3 regions of the Thermoanaerobacterium sp. CMT5567-10 genome follow, and region 2 is predicted to be linked to each of the others. Evidence: riboswitches for the same ligand, from Rfam matches in the RefSeq annotation. Region 2 holds a riboswitch; each other region holds the start of a gene.
What was found. A riboswitch is a leader RNA that binds a small molecule or an ion and turns the genes downstream of it on or off. The one in region 2 is predicted to bind cyclic di-AMP.
Positions count from the first base shown of each region.

Region 1: another riboswitch for cyclic di-AMP. It lies ahead of Q2T46_RS03580 (TrkH family potassium uptake protein); the one in region 2 lies ahead of Q2T46_RS14755 (cell wall hydrolase).
Region 3: another riboswitch for cyclic di-AMP. It lies ahead of Q2T46_RS07125 (NAD/NADP octopine/nopaline dehydrogenase family protein); the one in region 2 lies ahead of Q2T46_RS14755 (cell wall hydrolase).

Region 1 is NZ_CP130558.2:680,279-685,219, forward strand. It holds gene Q2T46_RS03570 (F0F1 ATP synthase subunit A) at 1-72, opposite strand, end outside; gene Q2T46_RS03575 (TrkA family potassium uptake protein) at 191-844, opposite strand; gene Q2T46_RS03580 (TrkH family potassium uptake protein) at 865-2,244, opposite strand; cyclic di-AMP (ydaO/yuaA leader) riboswitch at 2,368-2,497, opposite strand; gene yihA (ribosome biogenesis GTP-binding protein YihA/YsxC) at 2,629-3,231, opposite strand; gene lon (endopeptidase La) at 3,221-4,941, opposite strand, start outside.
Region 2 is NZ_CP130558.2:2,887,457-2,892,397, reverse strand. It holds gene Q2T46_RS14770 (hypothetical protein) at 1-322, shown strand, start outside; gene Q2T46_RS14765 (TMEM165/GDT1 family protein) at 549-1,112, shown strand; gene tnpA (IS200/IS605 family transposase) at 1,263-1,718, opposite strand; gene Q2T46_RS14755 (cell wall hydrolase) at 1,932-2,750, opposite strand; cyclic di-AMP (ydaO/yuaA leader) riboswitch at 2,750-2,877, opposite strand; gene Q2T46_RS14750 (hypothetical protein) at 2,935-3,081, opposite strand; gene Q2T46_RS14745 (cell wall metabolism sensor histidine kinase WalK) at 3,180-4,553, opposite strand; gene Q2T46_RS14740 (response regulator transcription factor) at 4,543-4,941, opposite strand, start outside.
Region 3 is NZ_CP130558.2:1,357,378-1,362,318, reverse strand. It holds gene Q2T46_RS07140 (hypothetical protein) at 1-224, shown strand, start outside; gene Q2T46_RS07135 (hypothetical protein) at 637-1,368, opposite strand; gene Q2T46_RS07130 (SEC-C metal-binding domain-containing protein) at 1,535-1,714, opposite strand; cyclic di-AMP (ydaO/yuaA leader) riboswitch at 1,893-2,017, shown strand; gene Q2T46_RS07125 (NAD/NADP octopine/nopaline dehydrogenase family protein) at 2,127-3,227, shown strand; gene Q2T46_RS07120 (cobalamin B12-binding domain-containing protein) at 3,224-4,876, shown strand.

The DNA.
Region 1 (4,941 bases), 810 kb from region 2:
AACAACTGTTGTCGTCACAGGAATGCCACCTAAAATAGGGATTGTAAATACTACAGACTGTCCTATCTCCACTCGTATCACCCCTTTCTTGCTTTTGAATACAATTATAATACTTTACAATGTAAAATTCAAACACTATTTTCACAGAACCCTTAAAATTCAACAGTTGTCAGACTCTCATATATTAATCTTAACTGTTATTCAATTTATTTATACTATCAATCGACGCAATAACAAATAGGTTATCGCCTTCCATTATTATATCGTCAGCAGAAGGAGTAATTTTAATATTATTTTCTCTTTTTATTGCAATAATATTTAATCCAAACCTTTGTCTTAGTTTCAATTCATTTAAAGATTTGCCTATCCAATCTCTAAGAGCCATTATTTCAACAATATTGTACTCAGGTGAAAGCTCTATAAAATCAAGTATATTTGACGATGTAAGACTATGAGCCAATTTTATCCCTGCTTCTTTTTCTGGAAATATGACCCTATCTGCTCCGATTTTCAGCAATACTTTTGCATGAAGTTCATTTAAGGCCTTCGCTACAACTGTTTTTACACCAAGTTCTTTTACCATAAGCGTAACCATAAGGCTTGTTTGTATATCTGTTCCAGTACCTATTATTGCAACATCAAAATTCCTTACACCTAAAGATCTTAGTACTTTTTCATCTGTTGCATCAGCCTGCACTGCTCTAGTCACACTGTCTGATATCCTCTGGACTCTTTCTTCTGAACTGTCTATCGCCAACACATCACAACCTAGTGAATATAATGTCGTTGCAACACTTGATCCAAACCTTCCTAAACCTATTACTACAAATTGTTTTCCACTCATGATATATAATATATAACCTCCTAACCAATTAATACATTGTCTTCGGGATATTTTATTGCTGCATTTGAATTTGCATGTCTTCGCATAAGTGCGTATATTACTGTCAATGGTCCAACTCTCCCTGCATACATTGTCAATATTATTACCATTCTTCCAACTATGTCTAAGTGGGGTGTCAACCCCATCGTAAGGCCTACAGTACCAAATGCTGATACAACTTCGTAAAAAATTGATAAGAAGTCTGCTTTCTCAAATACAGATAAAAGTAAAACATCAAAAATAATTATAAATATACCTATACAAATTACTGAAAACGCTCTATAAACTTCGTCTTTTGGAATCCTTTTAGATAATACTTCGGTATCTTCTCTGCCTTTTACTACTGAAAACAGAGTCATTACGATAACTGCAAATGTTGATGTTTTAATACCGCCTCCTGTAGATCCAGGTGATGCACCTATAAACATCAATATGATTGTAAAGAAATTTGAAGCATCTGTCATCTTTGCAATATCAAGCGTGTTAAATCCAGCAGTCCTAGGCGTTATAGCTGCAAACAATGATGACAGCACCTTGCCTTTAAAAGAAAGGTATTTCATTGTTTCAGGATTGTCATGTTCTAATAAGAAAAACATTAAAGCACCAACCACGATTAAAATTGATGTTGTTATGATTACAATTTTTGAGTGAAGAGAAAATTTTTTAAATTGCCGTTTGTTGATAATATCATATTGAACTGTAAATCCCAACCCACCAAAAACGATTAATGTCATTATCACAAAATTTACAGAAAAACTTTCAGTGTACTGTATTAAGCTCTTAAAATTGCCAAAGACATCAAATCCGGCATTATTATAAGCAGATACTGCATGAAATATTCCTCTAAAAAGTCCCTCCCAAAAGCCAAACTGAGGGATAAACTTAAATGATAATAATACTGCTCCAATACCTTCAATTACAAATGTGCTTATAAGTGCATACCTAATAAGCCTAACTATCCCCTGCAGTGTAAGAGCATTCATAGCTTCCTGCATAACAAGTCTTTCTTTAAAAGTTATTTTTTTGCCCATTACCATAAATAAAAGAGTTGCAAATGACATAAACCCCAGTCCGCCAATTTGTATTAGAATCATAATAACTGTCTGGCCAAATCTAGACCAATATGTCCCTGTGTCAACTACTACTAAACCCGTAACACATGTAGCAGATGTTGCAGTAAATAAAGCTGTCGTAAAATCTGTCTCAGTGTTTGTACTCGATGATATTGGAAGCATAAGAATAAATGTTCCTATCAATATCACTGTAGCAAAACCTAAAGCAAGCACCTGTATCGGCGTTATACTGTTTAAAATATGCTGCACTTTTTGCCTTACAGTCATTTCTTCATCTCCAAAAATAATATCAAATATAAATATCTATGATTTCATCATAATAGTAGAAACAACGTATATTAATCATGTCTCATCTTTTTTTACAGCGTAATTTCCCCAAAAATATAAAAAAACCTGAAGTCCTCAAGTTTTTTAACTTCTCCTTAAAAGCCTACGGGGTTAGCTGACGGGCTAGGATCTAAGAAAGCTTAACCCTATTCTTTCGAATTTCGCCCCAGTTATTGGGTCCCCCGTTTCCATTGGAATTAGGCTTATTTTATTACGATAACTATAAAACCATTATACAACTGATACTTTTCAATAGCAAATGTCAATCAAACACCATATATTTTCATTTTTAATCAAATTAACTGATATTTAACGAATACATTTAATAATTCTCCATTATCGTCGTTAATCTTCGAATTTTTTGTTGTTCTCAAGAATAAAATCTAAACAGGTGTAGACATCATCTACACCAGTTTTCTTCAAAGATGAAAAAGGTACAATTTTATCTTTGTCGACTTCAAGTGTCTCGGATATGACATTCAGGGACCTTTGAATTTCCTGCCTATTCAGCTTATCCGATTTTGTAGCAACAACAACATAATTTAAATTTCTCTGTTTTAAATAATTCACCATTAGGACATCATCATCTGTAGGCCTATGCCTGATGTCTACAAGCATTATTGCACCTTGGAGATATTCTGAAACATTTAAGTAAGTCTCAATATTTATTGACCACTGTTTTTTCATCTCTTTTGAAACTTCAGCATAGCCATAGCCAGGAAGATCAACTAAGTAAAATGAATTATTTACAAGGTAAAAATTAATACCTTGCGTCTTTCCCGGCTTCTGGCTAACTCTTGCGAAATTTTTTCTGTTAACTATGGTATTTATAAAAGATGATTTGCCTACATTCGACCTGCCTATTACAGCAATTTGCATTAGCCCGTCATCTGGATATTGACTTTTATTATACGCAGAAACCTTAAGCTCTATTGATTTAATCTTCATATGAGTTCTCACCTACTAACGATATTTTTAAGACTTCATCGATATTTGAAACGAACTTAAATTCCATCTTTCTTTTAACACTTTGCGGTATCTCGTCTAAATCTCTTTTATTATCTGCTGGTGCAATTATCTTTAGTATACCAGCCCTATGGGCAGCTAAAACTTTTTCCTTTAAGCCTCCAATAGGCAATACTTTACCGGTCAGTGTGATTTCACCTGTCATGGCTATATCGCCTCTTACCGGTACCCTTTTGATAGCTGAAACCATTGCTGTGACCATTGTAATGCCTGCAGACGGTCCGTCTTTTGGTATTGCACCTTCTGGCACATGTATGTGTATGTCCAGATCCTTATAAAAATCCTCATCTATTCCAAGCAAATCAGCATTTGCCCTTATATAGCTGAAACCTGCTTGTGCAGATTCTTTCATGACATCTCCCAACTGCCCTGTAAGCGTAAGTTTTCCTGTTCCAGGCATTGTAGTTGCTTCAACCGTAAGTGTATCACCGCCAACTCTAGTCCATGCAAGGCCAGTAACCATACCTACTTTGTCTTGCAGATTTGCTTTATCGACTCTAAATAATGGCTTCCCAAGGTATTTTTGTAGATTTTGCTTTCCGACTTTTATTGAATTAGCTTTATCTTCCACTATAGTTTTGATAGACTTTCTTACTACTTTTGCTATATTCTGCTCTAACGCCCTTACGCCAGCTTCCCTTGTGTACTCTGATATTATGCCGATTATAGCTGAATCTTGTATTTTTATAACATCATTTGTTACACCATGTTCTTTTAATATTTTGGGAACCAAATGTTCTTTTGCTATTTGCAATTTTTCTTCCTCCGTATACCCAGATATATATATGACTTCCATTCTGTCAAGAAGCGGAGCTGGTATCGTGTCTAATGTATTAGCAGTTGTTATAAAAAGCACCTTTGATAAATCAAATGGCAAATCAATGTAATGGTCTCTGTATGTAGAGTTTTGCTCTGGATCCAAAACTTCCAGCATTGCTGATGCTGGATCGCCTCTGAAGTCAGAGCTCATCTTGTCTATCTCATCTAAAAGAAAAACTGGATTTTTGGAACCTGCAATCTTCAATGAATTAATTATGCCACCTGGTATTGCCCCTACATATGTCCTTCTATGTCCTCTTATCTCAGCTTCATCTCTAACTCCACCTAGTGACAACCTTACAAATTTTCTATTCATTGCCCTTGCGATAGATTTTCCAAGGGATGTCTTTCCGACGCCAGGAGGACCTACAAGGCATAGAATCGGACTTTTCATCTTTTCATGATAGCTTCTTACAGCCAAAAACTCTAAAATCCTCTCTTTTACTTTCTTTAATCCGTAATGATCTTCATTCAATATTTTTTCTGCTCTTTTTATATCCAGCACATCTTTAGTCTCTTCATTCCACGGAAGGTCCAAAAGCCAATCTATGTACGTCCTAACAACGGATCCTTCTGCAGAACCTAGTCCCATCCTGCTTAATCTTCTCAACTCTTCTCTAGCTTTTTCTTTAACATAATCAGGCAAATCTTTTGACTCGATTTTTTCTTCATATTCATCTATTTCCTGATCTATTTCATCAGATTCTCCAAGTTCGGCTTTAATAGCTTTCAATTGCTCTCTCAAATAATACTCCCTCTGGCTTTTGTCTATCTGCTTGTGGACCCGCATATTTATTTTTTTCTCTATTTCAA
Region 2 (4,941 bases):
TGAGTCGAATAAAAAAAATGAATTTGAGAAGCAATTAAATGATCTGAAAGAATGGGAAGAAAACCAGTACAACCCAGGCTATTATATAGGAACAGGACGGATTTCCGGGCCCATAAAGGGAGTTGGCAAATACCCTTTTATACAAATAATTATTGGCTTGATAATATTATTACCCATAATAATTGCCATAATCGATGAGACAGATGTGCTAAATATAATATCATTTATAATACCGGCTATAATTGGTCTTTCCCTCATTTACGGAGGCATAATAAAATTAATAAATATGAAAAAATTTAGAAAAGGAAACAAAATGCATTGACATAATTTTTTGACTTATTATATAATGGAGTAGATGTCTTCTAAAAATATTATATAATCTATCTATGTAAAGGGGAGTAGTTCACATATATAAATATGTGGCAAAGTCAACATGCTGGTTTTAACCTGGCTTTGCCTTAAAGAATGAGACCTTTATGTAATATGTTGTACATATTATGTAATAGGTTTTATTTTTTTGGCATACTAATTACAAGGAGGCAGATTGGATGAATGCTTTAATATCGTCTTTTATTCTCGTCTTTGCATCTGAAATGGGTGATAAATCACAGTTTATGGCTATGGCATTTGCCACATTCATTAAAGCCAGAACTGTCTTAATTAGCATATTGATTGCTGCCCTTTTAAATATGGGTATTGCAGTTTTGTTTGGCTCATTTATAACAGAGTACATACCAATAAAATATGTCAAGCTGTTGGCTGCCATATCTTTTTTAATTTTTGGCTTAATGACGTTAAAAAATGGCCACATGGAACACGAAAAAATCAGAAAATCTAAATACGGTCCAGCTTTCACGATTATAAGTACATATTTTATTTCTGAATTTGGAGATAAAACACAACTATCAACATTGGCACTTACTGCTACATACAAAAGTCCAATATTTGTCCTATTAGGCGCTACTGCAGGAATTTTTATGGCTGACGTCATTGGAATTATATTGGGTGTATATTTAGGTAAGAAATTGCCAACAAAACTTTTACATTACATATCAGCGTTCATTTTTATAATATTTGGCTTTATCACTTTGTACGAAGCAAAAACTCTATAGCAATCATGACCACCCGTAAAACGGGTGGTTTGCTCTGAGGCTATAAGCCTCTATTACTAGCCAGCGTCTAAAGGCGCTGGCTTTCACTTTGTTCAAGCCACCATGCATTTGCCACTTTTGCCGCCCCTAAAGGGACAAATGTACTACGGGCTACCCCTTAAAGGGGTTCTCATATTCTTTTACACTCAATTTGTCCAACATAATATCTCGCTTTTCTTGTTCCTGGATGTATTTTTTTATTGTTGCCTCATTTAGTCCTACAGTGCTTACATAATATCCTTCCGCCCAAAAATGCCTATTGCCAAATTTATACTTTAGATTTGCATGTCTGTCAAATATCATCAATGCACTCTTCCCTTTCAAGTATCCCATAAAGCTAGACACACTAATTTTTGGTGGTATGCTCACCAACATGTGTACATGATCCGGCATTAGATGTCCTTCTATTATTTCTACTCCTTTGTATTTACATAGTTCTTTTAATATATCCCTTATACTTTCTTTGTATTGATTATATATTATTTTTCGTCTATACTTAGGAGTGAACACAACGTGGTATTTGCACATCCATTTTGTGCGTGCCATTTCATCTCGTTTATTAGCCATTAAATCACCTTTCCTTTTGTTATATATAGTAGCTTGAACAACTCTATTATAACGGAAAGGTGATTTTTTGTATAACTTCTGTCGCGCACCCGCATAGCGGGTGGTTTTTTGTTTCGCTCGCTTTGCGAGCTCAACAGGCTAAAGCCCATAAAGTAAAATGGATACCTTTCGGTATCCATTTTACTCCTCTTAGCCTCTCATTAGCAATCATTTTTATCTTGCATAAGAAAATACCATATTGCCTACTCTTAATGCAATTGGCAATGACCAAAGCCACTGATTAGTATTACTGTTGTCAAAGTAATAAAGTGCACCGTTTGTAGGATCTACGCCGTTTAAGGCATCCCTTGCAGCACTTATTGAGTCTGGTGTCGCAGGTACATTTATCAAGCCATTTTCAACAGGCGTAAATTGATAGTAACCATTGCTATCGACTTGGTATATTACACCTTTTATGGAGTTAGGAAATATACCGCTTTTTACCCTATTTACTATCACGGCACCGACTGCAACTTTAGCCTGATATGGTTCACCACCAGCTTCCGCATTTATAAGCCTTGCCAGAAGGTCCAAATCATCATTTGTGTATGAAATCACACCTCTTTGTACAGAACCTCTGTTTACACTTACATCACTTCTTATACTTGAAGAAGTTGATGGTGTACCAGATGATGGAATCACAAAAACTTGCCCTGGATATATCATATCGCCTGTTAAACCATTCACGGATTTTAAAGCATCGACAGTAGTACCATATTTCATAGCAATTAAGTATAAGCTGTCGCCTTTTTGAACCGTATATGTGTTATCACTGCCAGGTACAACTAATACTTGCCCTGGATATATGACTGTATCATATAAATTGTTCAGCTTCATTATTTGATTGTATGTTGTCCCATAATTTAAGCCTATTTTATATAGGCTATCACCAGGCTTGACAGTATATGTTGCCGCAAATGCAGTCTGAGAAAATAAAAGAGCTGCTGCTAATGATGCAATGAGAGGCTTTACCTTAATACATTTTTTAAACATAAATATCCCCCTTTTGCCTCCGAGGTTAGTTGACGGGTTCGGGCAAAGGGCTGCCCTACCACTCAGTGGATTCACCCCAAAAAAAGATCCCCCGTACCCCTTTTCGGGGATTCGGCATATTTTACTTTAATTATAAGGGGAATACGTCCATGTGTCCATATTAAACTGATGGGAATATAGGCAATTAGTGGCATTCACTGTAGCCACAAAAAGGGCAGTAAATACATCCACTCTCAGGAACTAGCTGTGCTCCACAGTCAGGGCATGTGTGTTTTTTTGATGAGCTTTTTACATCGATCTCTTTATCTGGCATTGTTTCTTTTTTCAACATTTTATACCCTCCAATATATAGTTTATTATTTACATTTATTATACCATATATTGTGGTATATGTCACTATAAAACATTAAGACAAAAAACAATCCCCAATCATTGATAATTAGGGATTGTAATTTTAAATTCTGATCCTTTATTTAACTGGCTATTCACATCTATCTTTCCACCATGCAACTCAACAATAAGTTTCGCAATAGATAGCCCAAGTCCCATTCCGCCAGTTTCTTTGCTTCTAGCCTTGTCAACCCTGTAAAACCTGTCGAATATATAAGGAATATCCTCTTGAGGTATACCAATACCATCATCTTTTATTATTATGGCTACATTTTTATCTACCTCTTCCACCGAAATTTTTATATTGCCGTCTACATCTGTATATTTTAATGCATTGTCAAGAATTATTCTTAGAAGCTCTTTTATAAGATACCTGTCTGCATTTACTTCTAAATTTCTTTTGCAAAATACTTCTATGTTTTTCTCACCGTACACTATTCTTGCATCTTTAACCAATTCTTCTATTAATTCATATATATTGAATTTTTTTTTGTTAACCTCCAGCGCTTTATTATCTCCTCTTGCCAACATTAAAAGCTTTTCGATCAATATTTCCATATCCTGCTCTTCTTTTTTTAGAGCGCTTATAGATTCTTCTAAAACATCTTTATTGTCCTTTCCCCACCTATCTATAAGCTCTATATAGCCTTTTAAAACAGACAATGGCGTTCTAAGCTCATGGGATACATTAGATATAAATGCATTCTGTCTTTTAAAATAGTCTTCCAACCTGTCTAACATATTATTAAATGTCATAGCAAGCTTTGATAGCTCGTCGTTGTTTCCATTAACATTCAATCTCTTGTTAAGCTTCTTTTCATCGATAGTGTGAACTTCCCTGACCATGTAATCAACAGGTTTTAGTGCCCTACCCGTTATAAAATACCCGGCAAAAAAAGACACCAAAACTCCGATGGCATCTGATATAGCCATCAACAAAAATAACAGTTTCAAAAAAAAGTACTGGCTCTTTAAATTTTCAGCCACTTGAACATATAGCACACTGCCACCTTCAACGTATTTTCTATTAAGATATACAATGTGCGTTTCATCTCTTTCTATTTTCGTAAGGCTATTTAAATTTTTATCATATGGAATATCAATCATATGTGATGACGATCTGTACACAATATTCCCATGCATATCCGTAATTTTAAAATACATGTTTTCGCCAGTCGATGATGCAAATAACAAATCTTTATCAATATTTCCTACAACCCCATCAATCTCTTTTAATTTTTCCATTATCATATCCGATTGATTTTGTATATCGCTAAAAGCCTGATATATAAGGTAGTATTTAAGACCGTACAAAACAGACGCATTTAACACTATCAGTATAAAAGAAAATATAATCGCATAAAGCAATGCAATTCTCAATTTTATCGATAATCTAAAATTTCTAATTCTCATTTTTTTCTTTCCTTAGAGAGTATCCCACACCTCTGATTGTTTGTATTAACTTATTGCTAAACGGCTCGTCTATTTTACTTCGCAAATATCTTATGTATACATCTACGATGTTTGTCTCACCAATATAATTGTATCCCCATACATTTTCTAATATATTTTCACGCGTTAATACTATTTCAGCATTTATAATAAGATATTTAAGAAGATCAAACTCTTTTTTGGTAAGTTCTATTTTTTGTCCATCTCTTAAAACTTCATATGTAGACAAATCCATCGTTATTCCATCATAGCTTATTTTTTTAGTATTTGCTTTGATATTTCTTCTAAGAGCATTTCTGATCCTTGCCATCAGCTCTTCAATCGAGAAAGGCTTCGTCAGATAGTCATC
Region 3 (4,941 bases), 1.5 Mb from region 2:
GTGATAAACGTATAATCAATTTTAACAAAAGTCCTCATTATCAGAAGGGTTCTTTTAAAGAGTTTATTAAACATATTAAAAGTATTGATTTTGACGAGCAATGTGTTTTAATTGCAGATAAGAACTGGAATAATAATTCTGGGTATGATGATAATAATGCTTTAAATAGAATAATTGAGGATATAGAAACAGAGGGATTTAAAGTGGTAGTTGTTCAATTTTAAAAGAAAGCTTGCATAATTTCTTCTGTTTTTTATCTTTATATATTGTTTGCTGTATAAGTTTAGGAATACGGTAATAATTATCGTATATGATTGATGCTGGACAAATTACCTAACTAGGGGCATCAAACCGTGAGCGAAATAATATAACGTTATTATAAGAAAATTTCCATAAAGACAGAAAAAGATTCTTGATGCAGATATGAGTAGAGTATGTTCATAATTATGAATGATACGCCTCTACTACCATAAATATGTACAAATTTTTTGTGTTCAGCTATATTGCGATAAATTGATTAAGTAGTTTTAGCGAATTATAACGAAATAATTATTAATTGGAATAAAAACACATTGCATAGTTTGCCGATGTGTTTTTATATTTATGCTTTCATTTGTGCATTTAATGAATACAATGCTAAAATTTTATATCTATGTTGGCCAGAATATTACTGCTTATTTTACTCATTGTATTTTTTAAATCACCATAAATTTTTTCAAATATCTCCACTATTTGTTCTAAACCATTTTTCTTTAAGTAAACTATGTATTCATCTAAGATTTCATCCGAAGTTAAGTCTTGTAATTTTACTTCTTTGTCTATGCCCTCCACTTTTGCAGGTAAATTATTCAAAGTTCTTAAAATATTCACTTTTATTATTTGTTCAAATATTTTCATATTCCAATGATTAGTAGGCATACCTAAAAGTGTTAAAACATTCTCAAAAGATATTTTTACTTTTTCGTCATTTGCACTTTCAAATTTTGATTCTAAACTTATGAGGATAGTCTTTAAAGCTTTTTCAAAAATGATTAGCTCATTATAAAGCAAATCTTGTAATACATCGTCAAATAATAAATCAGAGAATTCATTAAGTGCCTTAAAGTCAAATAAAAATGACGATAAAATTCTATGATATAATTTAAGCAAAAACAGATATACTATATAAAAGGGAATATCTATATGCTCATTTAAAACATAATCTAAATCACCTGTAATAGCATCAAACATTTTACTGCTTAGATATTCATTAAATGATGGATATTTCGAAGCTATATCAAAGATTTTATCCATAGTCTTATTACTATTTATAGCGTGTATTTCTTCCAAGGCTTTGGCTATTTCAATCATGGTGGCTCCTGTTACCATTTTTACTAATGTGTTATATTCGTCTAATATAGATACCCTTATTAAAAGAAAAAGATCCTTTATTTATTTTTCTAAAAAATCAAAATTTTGCAACTCAAAAGCAATATTCAAAAAAATATCTTCTACTAAATTTTCTTCTACAATCTGTTTTAAAAGATTATCTACGTCATAGTATACTTACGATTTTAATAAACTCAACATCATCCGAAAAAAGATTAACTTCATTAGACAAGGAATTTGTCAATTTTTTTTTTATTTCTTCTATATTATTCATACAACACTTTTTATATTTTTTCCCGCTCCCACAGATGCAATAATCATTTCTGCTAATGTCAAATATTTTCATGCTTTAATATCCTCCCATTTTTTAGACTAGTTTAATTTTAAACAAATAACTTATAAATTTCAATTCCTCTTTTTAAAAAGTTGCATATTTATAGACACAGTTTGGTTACAAAATTTACATCTTTTTAATATATTTGCAAATATGATTTTAATATGGTATAATTTAATTAATTTAATAATATGCTATAACGCTGAATTCGTATGAAGCGGGGAAACCAATTTTGGGGTGAATCCATTTTATATGGAAGGGTTATCTTTCGACCCTAACCCGTCAGCTAACCTCGTAAGCGTTGAAAGAGGAGGAAATAGCATGGATAGATTCGGTTTTACTGCCTTCTATTAGTAAACCGGGTTTCAGCTGTAGATTTTCTCTATGGCTTTTTTAATACCCAAAAATAGAAGGAGGTTTTTAAATGAGATTACCTATATTTTCTGTCATTGGAGCCGGCAACAGCGGTCAGGCGATGGCAGCACACCTTTCGCTAATGGGGTTTACAGTTAATCTCTACAATAGAACTCGTGAGAAATTGATTCATATCTTGAATAATGGTGGTATATATCTTGAAGGAGCTGTTAGAGGGTTTGCTAGACTCAATATGATTACTGATAATATGGAAGATGCAATAAAAGATGCAGATATAATTATGGTAACTATTCCAGCATCGGGACACAGCGATATAGCTTATGAAATGCTTCCACATTTAAAAAATGGGCAAATAATAGTTTTAAATCCTGGAAGGACCTTTGGGGCAATTGAGTTTTACAATATCGTCAAAACAAGAAGAGATTTAGATGTGGTAATATCTGAGACAGATACATTTATATATGCCTGTAGATCGAATGATGGCATAGCGAAAATTTTTAGAATAAAACATGTCGTATCATTAGCATCTATACCATCGTGGAAGACAAATTATGTAGTTGATTTGCTGAAATTGGCTTATTCACAGGTGGTTCCAGCCGAAAATGTTTTAGAGACAAGTTTAAATAATATAGGTTCTATTTTTCATCCGGCACCTACCCTTTTAAATTCTGCACGAATAGAGACTACAGAGGGAAGTTTTCAATATTATTTAGAAGGAATATCTCCATCAGTCGCAAAGATATTGGAAAGAATGGATAGAGAAAGAGTTGCAGTCGCACATGCATTAGGTGTAAATGCTGTTACAGCATTAGATTGGCTAAAAGATACGTATGGTGTTACTTCAGATAATTTATATGATGCAATTCAAAATACAGATGCATATAAAGGATTACTAGCACCAAAGACACTAGACTGCAGATATATTTTTGAAGATGTTCCTATGAGCTTAGTCCCAATTTCTTCAATTGGAAAGCAGTTGGGGATTTCGACACATACTATCGACTCTATAATTCATTTGGCATCATGTATGCATGAAAAAAATTACTGGAAGATGGGACGGACGGCTGTAAAGCTAGGATTGGATGGCAAAAGTGCAGCAGAAATAAAAGAAATAGTAGAAGGCGTAAAGGAGGAGAGTACTGTCGCATGAAAAGATTAATTATAGCTGCTTCAATTGAGAATGATGTTCATGTTGCTGGTGTCTATAAGTTTTTAAAGATTGCAGAGAGTGAAGGATTTGATATTCAGTTTTTAGGTCCTGCAACACCAATTGATAAACTTATAGAAAGCATACGGGTGAGAAAACCTGACATAGTTGGAATAAGCTATAGACTGACTCCTGATTCACTTAAATCCATTTTAGATGTTCTTAAAAATAGGATAAAAGAATACAATCTTAATGGCATTAGATGGATATTTGGTGGCACGGAACCAAATTGCATAGTTGCCAAAGAATCGGGCATTTTTGAGGAAGTCTTTGATGGCACTTCAGGTGATGAATTTACAATTTCGTATTTGAGAGGACAAAAAGTTGCATCAAATAAAATTGAGTATGAGCAGGATATACTTGAGAGGATAGAAAGAAACTATCCTTATCCTGTAATAAGACATCACTTTGGATTGCCTTCGTATACGGACACACTTGAAGGGATAAAAAGGATTGCGGAAGAAAAAGTTCTCGATGTAATATCGATAGCGCCTGATCAAAATACACAAGAACATTTTTTCGATAAAAAGTACAATAAAGCACTTGATGGTGCAGGTGGAGTACCTATAAGGACTGAAGAAGAATTTAAAAAACTTTATGATGAGTCAAGGCGTGGAAATTATCCGCTGCTTAGATGTTACAGTGGAACGAATGATGTTTTTAAAATGGCAAAAATGTTAAAAGACACGATAAATAATGCATGGGCAGCTATACCACTTTGCTGGTACAATGTATTAGATGGCAGAGGGCCTAGACAGGTGGAAGAATCTATAAGAGAGAACCAAAAGCTGATGAAGTGGCATGCTGATAGAAATATACCTGTGGAAGTCAATGAGGCACATCACTGGGGGCTTAGAGATGCACATGATGCTATATATGTTGCGGCAAGCTATCTTGCAGCGTACAATGCTAAGAAAATGGGTGTAAAGACGTATATAGCGCAGTTTATGTTTAATGTGCCGCCAGCTACATCCCCAAAAATGGATCTTGCAAAGATGTTGGCATCTATAGAGCTTGTTGAAAGCCTTCAGGATGATAACTTTAGAGTGCTGAGACAGGCGAGGGCGGGGCTTGCAAGCATGCCGCATGATCTTTTTGAGGCGAAAGGGCAGCTTGCTTCAAGCGCATATCTTTCAATGGCTATAAAACCTCATATATATCATGTTGTAGGTTTTTGTGAAGCACATCATGCTGCAACGCCAGACGATATAATAGAAAGTGTGAAGATTGTAAAAGCAGTGATAAACAATACTTTGTATGGCATGGTGGATTTTACTAAAGATTTAGATGTTTTAAAGAGGAAAGAGGAACTTGTAAATGATGCGATGGTAATAATCAATGCTATAAAGGAACTTAATACATTGTGCAGCGATCCGCTGTCAGATCCACATACATTATCATTAGCGATAAAATTAGGCATATTGGATGCTCCGCATCTTAAAGGAAATAAAAGTGCAAGTGGCATGCTTACCACAAAGGTTATAAATGGTGCATGTTATGCCTATGACTATGAAAACAACAAGATTATTAAAGAAGAAGAAAGGATATATAATATAATTCAAAACTACCAAAAACTCATAATCGTGGCGTAAAAACTAGTTATTATCGGATGTATATGCAAAGTATATATCCGATTTTTTTATGCCCATATATATAA